DNA from 3 places in the Mucilaginibacter sp. A5337 genome. Region 3 is predicted to be linked to each of the others. Evidence: riboswitches for the same ligand, from Rfam matches in the RefSeq annotation. Region 3 holds a riboswitch; each other region holds the start of a gene.
What was found. A riboswitch is a leader RNA that binds a small molecule or an ion and turns the genes downstream of it on or off. The one in region 3 is predicted to bind S-adenosylmethionine.
Positions count from the first base shown of each region.

Region 1: it holds a riboswitch for S-adenosylmethionine, as region 3 does, so the genes downstream of both, AC59JO_RS12555 (transmembrane 220 family protein) here and metH (methionine synthase) in region 3, are expected to answer to the same signal.
Region 2: it holds a riboswitch for S-adenosylmethionine, as region 3 does, so the genes downstream of both, AC59JO_RS02460 (TlpA disulfide reductase family protein) here and metH (methionine synthase) in region 3, are expected to answer to the same signal.

Region 1 covers NZ_JCAWEC010000003.1:609,627-613,916, forward strand. The annotation lists gene AC59JO_RS12545 (proteasome-type protease) at 1-555, shown strand, start outside; gene AC59JO_RS12550 (transglutaminase-like domain-containing protein) at 560-1,408, shown strand; gene AC59JO_RS12555 (transmembrane 220 family protein) at 1,780-2,181, opposite strand; SAM riboswitch class I at 2,485-2,599, opposite strand; gene AC59JO_RS12560 (SDR family oxidoreductase) at 3,204-3,965, shown strand; gene AC59JO_RS12565 (DUF72 domain-containing protein) at 4,094-4,290, shown strand, end outside.
Region 2 covers NZ_JCAWEC010000001.1:568,473-572,762, forward strand. The annotation lists gene AC59JO_RS02455 (SusC/RagA family TonB-linked outer membrane protein) at 1-955, opposite strand, end outside; gene AC59JO_RS02460 (TlpA disulfide reductase family protein) at 1,328-1,894, opposite strand; SAM riboswitch class I at 2,007-2,120, opposite strand; gene AC59JO_RS02465 (isocitrate lyase/PEP mutase family protein) at 2,436-3,212, opposite strand; gene AC59JO_RS02470 (YybH family protein) at 3,591-3,971, opposite strand; gene AC59JO_RS02475 (DUF6597 domain-containing transcriptional factor) at 4,043-4,290, opposite strand, start outside.
Region 3 covers NZ_JCAWEC010000006.1:185,502-189,791, forward strand. The annotation lists gene AC59JO_RS21100 (hypothetical protein) at 45-611, shown strand; gene AC59JO_RS21105 (Bax inhibitor-1/YccA family protein) at 827-1,558, shown strand; SAM riboswitch class I at 1,694-1,803, shown strand; gene metH (methionine synthase) at 2,003-4,290, shown strand, end outside.

The DNA of each region.
Region 1 (4,290 bases), on a different contig from region 3:
AACGAATTACTGGAAACAGCCGAGTTCAATAAAATGTACAAAGCTGTGAATGCATTTGGTGAGCAGGTAAAGCGCGCTGCCCAGGAAGATAAGGAATCTCTTGATGCTTCGGGCTTAAGGTTCGACCTGAACACCATTATAGGCGGGCAATTGCGTGATGATGATGAGCATAAACTTTTTTTGCTTTATCCCGAAGGAAACTGGGTTGAGTTAGGGCAGGGAGCACCCTATGTAGTTATCGGTAACTCGGGCCACGGTAAGGCTATCCTGAACCGGATCCTTGATGAGGATTCGAGCTTGAGATTAGCATTGAAAACGGGTTTCCTTTCGTTCGATTCAACAAGGGTAAGTTCAAATAATGTCGATTTTCCGATAGATGTTGCTGTTTATAAAAGGGATAGCTTCAATATTGTTGAGCAACGTTATAACAAACAAGATCTGGAGCATATCTCAACCCAATGGGCCGAGGAGCTTAAACTGGCGCTCGACCATATTTCGGAAGACTGGATGGATGCCACATTTAATAAATTAGAAGAAATAAAAACAGAAGGCTGATAGTATGAAATTCGATGTGTTTTCCCAAATGGAATATATAGTACGGTCGCCGGGCACATTGATTTTAAATATACATGCTTTAAGGAGCACAAATCAAACGGTAATAAGTGAAGAGTTTGAATTAGAACCCTATATAAGGTTTGAGGAATTGCAAACCCTGCAGGGCGAAAACCGATTAGTGCGTTTTGATGTAAGCGCTGATATCCCCAACATTAAAGTCACCTATAAGGCTACCATCGATAATTGCTATGAGGTAGCAGATTTTGGTCATTTGCAGGAAACCCACGTTTCTGAATTGCCTTCGCCGGTGCTGCCTTATCTTAACCCGAGCCGCTATTGCCAGTCGGATAAGTTATACCGCCTCGCACACAATATGTTCGGGCATATTACTAACCCCTTTGAGCAGGTGGTTGAATTAACCAACTGGATTCATAAAAACGTACAATACTTAAGCGGTTCAACCAATTCACAAACATCGGCTTTTGATACGGTGACTGAACAAGCCGGCGTTTGCCGTGATTTTGCGCACCTGGGCATAGCCCTTTGCAGGGCCTTAACTATACCGGCCCGCTATTTTACGGGCTATGCTTATCATCTTAAACCTGCCGATTTTCATGCCTGCTTTGAGGCATATCTGGGTGGCAAATGGATCCTTTTTGATGCAACGCGGTTAGTGCCTTTAAATGGCCTCATTAAAATAGCTACAGGCCATGATGCTGCCGACTCGGCCATAGCCAATATTTTTGGTGATGTTACATTTACCACTATGCAGGTAAGCTGCGAGCTTGCCGAAGATAGCTTTGAGCCGTTTTATTATGGTGATGGAGAATTTAGAGGATTGTCGTATTTGTAAAGGAAGTATTAAAAAGGAAGTCTGTATGTTGGCAACAAAAATTGGGCTTGAACTTAAAGAAAATAGTATCTACAATTCGTTGTTTATAATGACTTGTCTGTAAGTTGTTGATTATTAGGTGTTTTTTTGGCGGATTTTATAACATGGGCGTTGCCTGCGGCCCGGGCTTTCCGTTACAAGTCCTCGCTTTGCCCACACACAAACCCGCACACGCTCCGGGCTTTTCACTGCAATCCCTAACGCGGCCCAGCGCGCCATCTCTAAAACGTATTTTGCACGTCATTACGATTTTTTCCGGGGATTCCCTGGTGGTCACTCGCAATGACGATTTTTTTATTTGATGTTATTTTGTAATAAACCCTTATATAGCTTTACCGCTTCCCCTTTTTAACCGGTACTTTTTTATTTTGCTTTATACCATAAACCCAATTAGCTGCAAGCACAGCCACGCAAATTAGTAAACCAAAAAATTCGCGTACTTCTTCAACCCATGGCTTTTCGGCTTTCATGGTTTGCACAAGGCTTTCGGCGTGGTGATATTCAAACCAATCAATAAGGCCATTATTGTCAAATATTTTGTAAATGGCGTAACCTGTAAAAATGGCAATGCCTGCTGCGTAACCAATAGGGTAATATTCCTTTTTAGCAGCCAGATAGCAAAACCAGGCGCAATACAGGTAAATGGGCATCCAAAGGTATGGGTCGGGATCGTTATATTGTAAACCCGCAAAAATGATAAAAAGTACAACCCATACAATGTTGAAGATTTTCATAAGTAAAAAGCAATTGCAATAATTTACGCTGGTTTATCTTGCTTAAATGCAGGTTAAGCAATGCTAAATATATGAATTTAGTTTGCACTTTTTAAAGGGCGAAAAATAGTTTTTGTGCGGCTTGATTTCAGCAAAAGCAGATTCAGGAAATATGAGATGAAGAACTATTTGGAAAATTTGATGTCGCGGGCAGATTCGAACTGCCGTTTAGGGTATTGCGGACCCCCACCTATCCTCTCGGTCACGCGACTTGAAAATTATAGAAAAAAATCACTTAATCAGATCGGTTGTGGGGTGTAGATATAATTATCTCTCTCCCGTTTTGCACAGGAGCAGGAATTAGCACCTTTTACATTATGCGGATGTACAGGTTGCTAAGACGTCTTTGGGCCTTTCCCTCAGTCTTTCTTGATAAGTTATAAAAAGAACGCTTTGTCGTTGTTGACAGTGCAAATGTAAAAATAAATTATATAATTCCTATGGTTTAAGTAGTTTAATTTAATTTTTATTTGTTCGGTGTTGATTTTGAGGGAGATAAATTTATGATTAGTTGGTTATGATGTCTGCTGAAAAGACAGTCAGACGGTTTTAAGAGTTCGGGCTGTGCGATTCCCTCTCCATGGGGGCTACTTTGTGTACACATCTGTTCAGCTAAAAAATGTCATTTCGAGCCCTTGAAGGGTGGGAAATAGCGGGGGAAGGGTGAGAAATCTTTTACGATATGCATAGTTACGCGATTAAAAGCAGGGCGTATAAGATTTCTCCTCACCCGCTGATGCACAAATCCTCCCCGTGGTTCGTTCGAAATGACATCGTTTTTCAATTAATAATAAAATCATCAAGATATTTATACACAGTAGCTCCCATGGAGAAGGAATTGTCAGTCCCTTCGCTTTTACTTTTTAGTAGTCAATCTGAATAAAAAAACTGAAATGGTCACCATTTAATCTGAAGTAGTCACCATAATTTTATTCACCAACCATCGCATCTTTGTATTGTTAAAACATTAAAAAACATCAACAATGGGAACAAATAAAATTGCATTGATAACCGGTGGCAGCCGTGGCTTAGGCAAAAACGCTGCTAAGCACATCGCCCAAAAAGGGATCGATGTTATAGTAACTTATCGCAGTAAAAAAGAAGAAGCTGAAGCCGTTGTTGCCGAAATAGAATCGATGGGCCAAAAAGCTGCTGCTTTGCAACTGGATACAGGTATTGTATCCACCTTCGATGCTTTTATTGCAACACTAAAAGCAACCCTCAACGAAAAATGGAGCCGGGATACCTTTGATTTCCTGGTCAATAATGCGGGTATTGATGCTGCCTCGCCATTTGCACAAACTACTGAAGAGGATTTTGATAACCTGTTTAACGTGCATTTTAAAGGCGTTTACTTTTTAACGCAGAAGAGTTTAACCGTAATTGCTGATGGTGGCCGGATCATTAATTTTTCGACCGGTTTGGCCCGTTTTTCAACTCCGGGATATGCCGCTTATGCCTCAATGAAAGGAGCTATTGAAGTATTCACCAAGTATCTTGCAAAAGAATTGGGTAGTCGCGGTATAGCCGCAAACGTTGTGGCTCCCGGTATTATTCAAACCGACTTTACCAAGGCAGCGTTCGACTCGCATCCGGGTTTGGAAGAAAGGATGGCGCAATTTACCGCTTTAGGTAGGGTGGGACAACCCGATGATATAGGCGGTGTGGTCGCATTTTTATGCACGGAGGATGCCCGCTGGATCAATGCTCAGCGTATTGAAGCTTCAGGTGGGATGTTCTTGTAGTTTAGTGAGTAGTTGATTGGGAGAGTGGTTGATTAGGTTTAATGTTGATCAAATAACCACTCACTTAATCAATTCATCAACTACTCACCTAATTAATCAAAACCGTATCTTTCCCGCAAAAAAGCAATATGGAATTTGGTAGAGTAACGGACGAAGAATTAGCAAGGGTTGATTTTACCTTGCCGGCCGATCCGCAGATAACTGTTGATGCCCTTGCCGCCGCAAAAAGTGATATGCCCCTGCAGGTGCATGTTGGCTGCGCTAAGTGGGGACGCAAGGAATGGATTGGTAAGATCTATCCCCTAAAAACCAAAGACGCTAATTT
Region 2 (4,290 bases), on a different contig from region 3:
GGCCATTTGAATAAAACTGCGGGATCAGCGAACCATCCAAAGCAGGGCCCCAGCTTTCGTCAACACCATCGTTAACGCCGCCACCTTTACCATCTACATAGCTGAATTTACCATTTGAGCCCTGACCGTATTGGTTTTGATAATCGGGCAACACCTGCACATTTGAAAAACTGGTATTAGAGTTTATGGTAACACCTAATCCTTTTGCGCCTTTGCCGGTTTTAGTACGAATGAGGATAACGCCCGCCGCCGCACGTGAACCATAAAGCGCTGCCGCGTTGGGTCCTTTCAATACGCTTACCGATTCAATGTCTTCAGAATTCAGATCTGAAATGGCATTGGAGAAATCCCTTGAACCATTGGTGCCCAAAAACTGGCTGTTATCAACAATAACCCCATCAACTACAAATAAAGGTTGGTTTTCCCGTGAGATAGACGTTTCTCCACGGATGATGATACGGGATGAGCCCATATCGCCCTGGCTGTTGGTTACCTGCACACCGGCAATTTTACCAGTCAGCGCATTTACAAAGTTGGTTTCTTTAGCTTCAGAAATATCTTTCGATTTTAAACCCTGCACCGCGTAGCCCAGCGATTTTTTATCCTTTGAGATATTGAGGGCCGTTATCACTACCTCATTCAGCGAATTTGGTGCTTCAACCAAAACCACATTTAAGGTAGATGTATTTTGCGTAACAGGGATTTCCTGGGTTGTAAAGCCGATGTAACTAACCCTGAGCACATCGTTAACATTGGCATTGATGATAAACTTACCATCAACATTAGTTTGTGCACCCGTAGTTTTACCCTTAACAGATACGCTGACACCTGGCAACGGCAACCCATCTGACTTGGCGGTTACCACTCCGCTTATTTTAACGGATTGCCCCGCAACCGTTTGGACGAGAATAAAAGGCAATATAATTGCCAGTAATAGTTTGTAAATTTTTAACATGATAATTAATAATTGAGATTAATTTTTGACGCCTTACGGTACAAAAAGCATGGCTATCGCCTTAGCAGGCATAATTTGCCCGCGTTATGAATCTTTTGTAACCGTAAAGAATTGATTAGGGGATGGTAATTATTAAGCTAAGGCAAACTGCAGCAAGCCTGCACTTAAACACACCATGCATGCTGTAAAGAATTAACAGCAACAACGCATGCCTTGCATACTTGAGATGAAGAATTTGCAGGTTGACCGGCTTACCGAAAAGAAATGTTTCTTGTGTAAGGAAGTAGTTTTTGTTTTCATAAAAACGGGTATTAAATAAGTACAGATAGATTTTTCTTGATTGATAGCAGAAACAGGTTGCTATCAGTATTCTCAGTTGACAGATGCTGTTTTTTCGTTCACCAATGCGTCGACGGCTTTTAGCATTGATGCAAACTCCTGTTTATCATATAAACGGGTAAGGTAAACGATCTTTCCATCGCGGTCGATAACCACATTGCGGGTAACGCCGCTTTTTTTGTTGGCAAACCGCCCGAATATGTCAGCCCCCGGATCAAGCGCCAGCGGATAGCTGATATTCATAACCTGATGAAAACCTTTCACTTTTTCAAGCGGCTCGTCACGGTCAACGCCTATTAATACGAGGCCTTTATCTTTATAAGCCTGCCAGATCTCTTTTTCAAGATGAGGCATTTCTTCGCGGCAAACACTGCACCAGCTTGCAGTAAACTGTAGGATAACTACTTTGCCACGTAGCTGCTTCAATGAGGTTTTAGTACCATCGGTAAGCACAAGCTCAAAATCGGCCGGAGCGATATCGCCTGTTTTCACGATGTAACCGCGATCAGTATTCGGGTCGGCAGCTGCGTTTGTTTGCGCAGCAGCAAAAAGTGTTGTTATTGAAAGCAGGCAGGTAATAAGTAAATGTTTAATCTTCATTGCTACACACATTAAATTGTGATATCAACTCAATAATATTTTTTAGCAGGAAAAGTGAAAGGAGAAAAAGAATTGTGCTTATAGCCTGAACTATGCAAGGCAATAGCTTATTACATTATCTTTTCCGCCCCTATTTGGGCAGACAGGAATTAGCACCTTTATAACAGTGGGCTTACAGGTTGCTAAGACATCACAGGGCCTTTCCCTCAGTCTTTCTTGATAATAAAATATTCAAAGAACCGATTTGATGATGCAAATATATATAAATTCTACTAAAACCATAGACTTTATATAATTATTGCAATAAAATGAATTAAGCCTTCAAATTGTGCAGGCTTACCAACAGAAGTTTGTTCACTGATCAAACCAGCTGAAACCTTTTTAAACTACTTCCGTAAAAATAAAAAGTCCCTAACGCTCGCCGCCGGGACTTTTAACCTAAACTTATTTGTAGATCATTACATCTACATTGCAATAACTTAAAACAGGGTAGTATAGTTTTCCATTGTTTACAACTTACAGTTAAAAAAACACCCCGCATTTATTTAAACAGGCTCGCAAAGCTATTTTCGGTGGTTATTTTTTCAATTAAATTTTCCAGCGATTGGTAGATGTTCATGTTTAAAAATGGACCGGCACTGATCCTTTTAACACCTGCACTTTGTAAGGCTTTAAAATCCGGAAGCCCGGGCATACACATTACACTAACCGGGAGGCGTGATAAGGCTGTTATTTTTTCAATATCAGTTATTTGAGTAATACAGGGGAAAAACAAACCATGCACACCTGTATCCTGGTAAAGTTTAGTCCGGCTTAAAGCATCTTCCAGTGCATTAGGTAAACCGAGCAGGAAGGAATCGGCCCTCACATTTATAAATACCTGTACATCTGCCTTAGCCAGCAGCCCGGTGATCTGTTTAAGTTTAATCGCTAACTCATTTGCGTCAACAATACTTCGCTGGCCATCCCTTACTATCGAATCCTCTATATTGATACCGACAACGCCGATATTATATAATTTTATGATGTTATTGCAGATTGCCTCCGGTGTGTCACCATAACCTCCCTCCAGATCGACAGTTAACATCGCTGATGATGTTGCTATTATCCGTTTAATAATAAAAAGATAATCCTCAAAACTCATCTCCTCGCCATCTGCAAAGCCTAAAGAGCTGGCAACAGCCGCGCTTGAGGTACCAATTGCCTCAAAATTCAACTTATCATAAATCTGCGCGCTTTGCGCGTTCCATACATTGCCAATCTGCAAAGGTTCGGTTTTATGATGCAGGGCTAAAAATTCATTAAATCTATTTTTCATGATCTTGTTTTATTTTATGCTCAAAATTAGCCCGGGCGATATTCTAAAAATTGTATAAAACGGAACAGATTAAGGCGAAACAAGGAAGATTGTATCATAAATCAAATTGATGCCATACTGTTGCGTTACCTTTAAATTGAAATTTAGCCGATAATATTTATACAAAAGGGGGGTTAACACATTTTCGGCCTAAAAAACACTTAAATATCTGATTATAAATATTTTAAGTTAAAATTAACACTAAATTATGTTAACCCTGTTAACCCCCATTTTATTAATAAAGTTAATTAAACAGAAATTATATATCGCTTAAGTATCTAAAAACAAAAAGAAGCTGATCATTATGATACAGCCTCTTTTTGTTTAAGATGGAGAAAATCATGCTACAAGATTAGCTTCGGCTCCGAAAGCATGATCGATGATAATTTTCCAGCTACCATCAGGTTGCTGTTTCATCAACTCGATACCCTTTGCGGCCACTTGCGTTTTGCCATTGTCTGTAACGCTCCACTCCGACCGGCCCACGGCTACATCGCCCGATTGCAGGCAGTATACGGTTTTAATTTCCATTACCCCCGGAACCGCGCAGATGCTTTTAACGGCTTCTTCAAACTGGGCCCTTCCGGATACTTCTTTTCCGGGTTCTGGGAAAATAATGCCGTTGGCATCATACACATTCATAACTACATTTACATCTTTGGTGTTAAAAGCTGCCGCAAGTACTGCGTGCACTTCCTGTGGTGTTTTTGCTGATTTCATTTTATTGTTTTTTTATTATCAGCAAAGCTATGCGGCTTGAACAGGCAAAAATTGTATAAAACGGAAGTGCATTAACTACCGGCCAATACCTGGTTTATAGGCGATGCCTGAGCAGCAAATGAGTTAGGGGTAAAACCTGTAAAAAGTTTAAATTCCTTTATAAAATGCGCCTGGTCAAAATACCCTGCGCTGTAGGCTACGTTGGTGAGTTTTTCTTCGTTAGCGCTAACCAGGCCAAGGCTATGCTGAAAGCGGTTTATTTTATAAAACAACTTTGGCGGCAAACCGGTATACTGCGAAAAAAGGGTATTTAAATGCC
Region 3 (4,290 bases):
CTCAATTCAAAAATTCGGGTTCAGACAAATTTGGAATTAACACAATGCACGATATTGAACCATATTACCGCTGGAGAGATGACTACGTAGCATCTGAAGATGAGTTTTCGCCTTTTTATGCTACAGAATACAGCGAGTTTGAATTTGACAAGCAGGTATACAATTACCTGCTGCACCCGCAATGGGACTCGTTCGGCTCCAATACGCTTTATCTTAAAGTGCTTTTTGCCGATTATGATAAAGGCTATACCATTATTGAGCTTATAGGCGAATGGAACGATGCCATCAATAACGACATCATGCTGCTAAAGCGTGAACTGCTCGATTTGATGATAGATAATGGCATCAGCCATTTTATCCTGATAGGTGAAAATGTACTCAACTTTCACTCAAGCGATGACTGTTATTACGAAGAGTGGTTCCAGGATGTAGAAGATGGCTGGATAGCCGGTATCAACTTCCGCGAGCATGTAATAGAGGAGTTTAAAAGCAACAACATCGACTATTACATCAACTTCGGCGGCGAGCTGGATAACCTTGGCTGGCGAGCGTTGAAACCTGTACAGGTTTTCAAAAAGGTAGAAGAGCAGTTGATGAGAAGGTTGAATTAAGACAAGAAATCAAGAGTCAAGAAAAAATAGAATCAAGGGTTCAGGAGCCAAAAGGCAAGGCGGTTAAGAAAACTTTCTTGATCCTCGACTCTAACATTCCAGACTCTTTCCTCCTTCCTGATTCTTGACTCTTGCAGTCTTGCTTCTTTCCTCCCCTTTCTTCACTCTACATTCACTTTTTATTCATAAATTCGTACTATAATTTTTAACACAAAATGGAATTTAAAGAATCTAAATACAACTACGATAATGTTATCGAAGTTAGAGATCAATCAGAAGTTTCTTCACGCAGGTTTATGGCCGGCGTATTTAGCTGGATGTTCGTGGCGCTTGGCGTTTCGGCAATAACAGTATTTTTGGTTTTAAACATGGGACTTATCAGCCTGATTGTTGCCCCAACCGGTGGTCTTACAGGCTTTGGCTATTTCGCCTTATTTTCGCCTTTGGCATTTTCATTAGTAATGCAATTTGGCTATAACCGTATCTCTTACCCGGTACTGGTATTGCTTTTTGTGGCTTATGCAACCCTCATCGGTATCAGCTTAAGCCTGATATTTTTGATCTATACATCTGCATCAATATTAGGTGTTTTCATTACCGCATCGGTAACTTTCGGTATCATGGCCGTAGCAGGTTATACTACCCAAATGGATTTAACCAAGTTTGGCTCAATCATGTACATTCTGTTCATCGGTATATTTGTAGCTTCATTGGCTAATTTCTTTATGCACAGCGAACAAATGAGCTACATTATCAGCTACATAGGTATAGCTGTATTTACTGGTTTAACTGCCTACTATATGCAAATGCTTAAACGCATTGGTGCAGGCATTGAATATGGCGATGCCAGTTCGAAAAAACTTGCTCTGATGGGTGCGTTAACGCTGTACATCACCCTGATCAACCTGTTTTTCATGATCCTCCGTTTATTCGGCAGAAGAAGATAATTTCAACAAAGAAACTCAATCAAAAAAGCTGCCTCCGCAAAAGGCAGCTTTTTTTGTTTAACAATGTGGCTTAACGATGAGATTAGGGCTGTGTTATACACTTGCAAATGACAACTTTATTGCGCAACTTTGCGGTGCTTATGGAGAAAGACGGAGGGATTAGACCCTGCGATGTCTTAGCAACCTGTGCTTCACAAGGTGCTACATTCTACCAGGCAGCAATTATGCGCCCGGACAGATAAGCGAAAGTCATATCAACACCCGACTTTTCGAGATAAGCTGTATTTAGATTTGAGATATTAGACGTGAGATTTGAGATAGCCTCAGCTTTTTCCAATTGCCTGTTTAGTATCTTTTTATCGGATATATGAGATAAAAGTATTGAGTCTTCCCGGCTTTTCGCCCGGTCTCACATCTCACGTCTCATATCTCACATCTCAAACAATGGACATTAGAAAAGAATTACAGAAACGCATCCTGGTGATTGACGGAGCAATGGGTACCATGATTCAAAGGTACCAGCTCACGGAGAAGGATTTTCGTGGCGAGCGTTTTCGCGATCATCATAGCGACCTGCAGGGCAATAATGACCTGCTCAATATTACGCGTCCAGATATTATCAAGGCCATCCATGCCGAATATCTTGAGGCAGGGGCAGACATCATTGAAACTAATACTTTCAGTACTCAGGTGATTTCACTTGCCGATTATCACCTGGAAGAACTGGCCTACGAATTAAGCTACGAAGGCGCACGCATCGCCCGCGAGGTAGCCGACGAATATACCCGGCGCAATCCTGATAAGCCCCGTTTTGTTGCCGGTGCTATCGGGCCTACAAACCGTACTGCTTCATTATCTCCGGATGTTAACGACCCCGGATACCGCGCCGTTACGTTTGATGACCTGGCCGAGGCTTACTATGACCAGGTACGTGGTTTGGTTGACGGTGGTTCGCACCTGTTATTGGTTGAAACCATATTTGATACCCTTAATGCCAAAGCTGCCCTTTTCGCTATAAAACGTTACGAACAGGAATGTAAAGCAGCAGGTAAAGATTATCCTGCTTTCAGCGATTCGGGCGGCATCATGATTTCGGGTACCATTACCGATGCCTCGGGCCGTACGCTTTCAGGGCAAACGGTTGAGGCATTCTGGAACTCGATAAGCCATGCCAACCTGCTTTCGGTAGGTTTAAACTGCGCTTTAGGTGCAAGGGAAATGCGTCCGCACCTTGCCGAGCTTTCTGAAAAAGCAGGTGTATATATCTCTGCTTATCCAAACGCTGGTTTACCAAACGAGTTTGGCCAGTACGACGAAACACCGCACGAAACTGCTCACCAGGTTGATGATTTCATCAAAGCCGGGCTGGTAAATATTGTAGGTGGATGCTGTGGCACTACACCCGAACACATTAAATGTATTGCCAACAAAGCTGCCGCGTTTCCGCCACGCCCTATCCCACAAATTGAGCCGGATATGCGCCTGAGTGGTTTAGAGTCGGTTACCATAAAACCCGAAAGTATTTTCGTGAACGTGGGCGAGCGTACCAACATTACCGGTTCGCCTAAGTTTTCTAAACTGATTTTGGCCGAGGATTATGAGGCTGCCCTGTCTGTTGCCTTACAACAGGTTGAAGGCGGCGCCCAGGTTATCGATATCAACATGGACGAGGGCATGATCGACTCTGAAGCGGTAATGACCAAGTTCCTGAACCTTGTTGCTTCTGAGCCTGATATTGCCAAGCTCCCTATCATGATCGACTCGTCTAAATGGACAGTGATTGAGGCTGGTTTGAAATGTGTGCAAGGCAAGGGCATCGTAAATTCCATCTCCCTGAAAGAGGGCGAGGATAAATTTAAAGAGCATGCCCGCAAAATTTTAAGCTATGGTGCCGCTACCGTAGTAATGGCCTTTGACGAAACAGGCCAGGCCGATTCATACGAACGCCGGATCGAGATCTGTAAACGATCATACGATATTTTGGTGAACGAAGTTGGATTCCCACCACAGGATATCATTTTTGACCCTAATATCCTTACCGTGGCCACCGGCTTGGAAGAACATAACAATTATGCGGTTGATTTTATTGAAGCCACCCGCTGGATCAAACAAAACCTGCCGCACGCCAAAGTGAGCGGCGGCGTAAGTAATATCTCCTTCTCGTTCAGGGGTAATAATACCGTGCGCGAGGCTATGCACTCGGCATTCCTTTACCACGCTATTAAAGCGGGTATGGATATGGGGATCGTAAACGCTGGGATGCTGGAAGTTTACGAGGAGATCCCAAAAAATCTGCTGGAACTGGTAGAAGATGTACTCCTTAACCGCCGTCCGGATGCTACCGAGCGCCTGGTTGAATTTGCAGATACCATCAAAAGCAAAGGCAAAGAGGTAGTACGCGACGAGGAATGGCGCAAAGGCACCGTTCAGGAGCGCCTCTCCCACTCCCTGGTAAAAGGTATTGTTGAATATCTTGACGATGATGTGGAAGAAGCGCGCCAGGCCTATGCAAGGCCCCTTGAAGTAATTGAAGGTCCGCTGATGGATGGCATGAATGTAGTAGGCGACCTGTTTGGTGCAGGCAAGATGTTTTTGCCACAGGTTGTAAAATCGGCCCGAGTAATGAAAAAGGCGGTGGCCTACCTGCTGCCTTTCATTGAGGAAGAGAAAAAGAATAATGTTAATGCAGATCAGCGCGCCAATGCCGGTAAAGTTTTAATGGCCACCGTAAA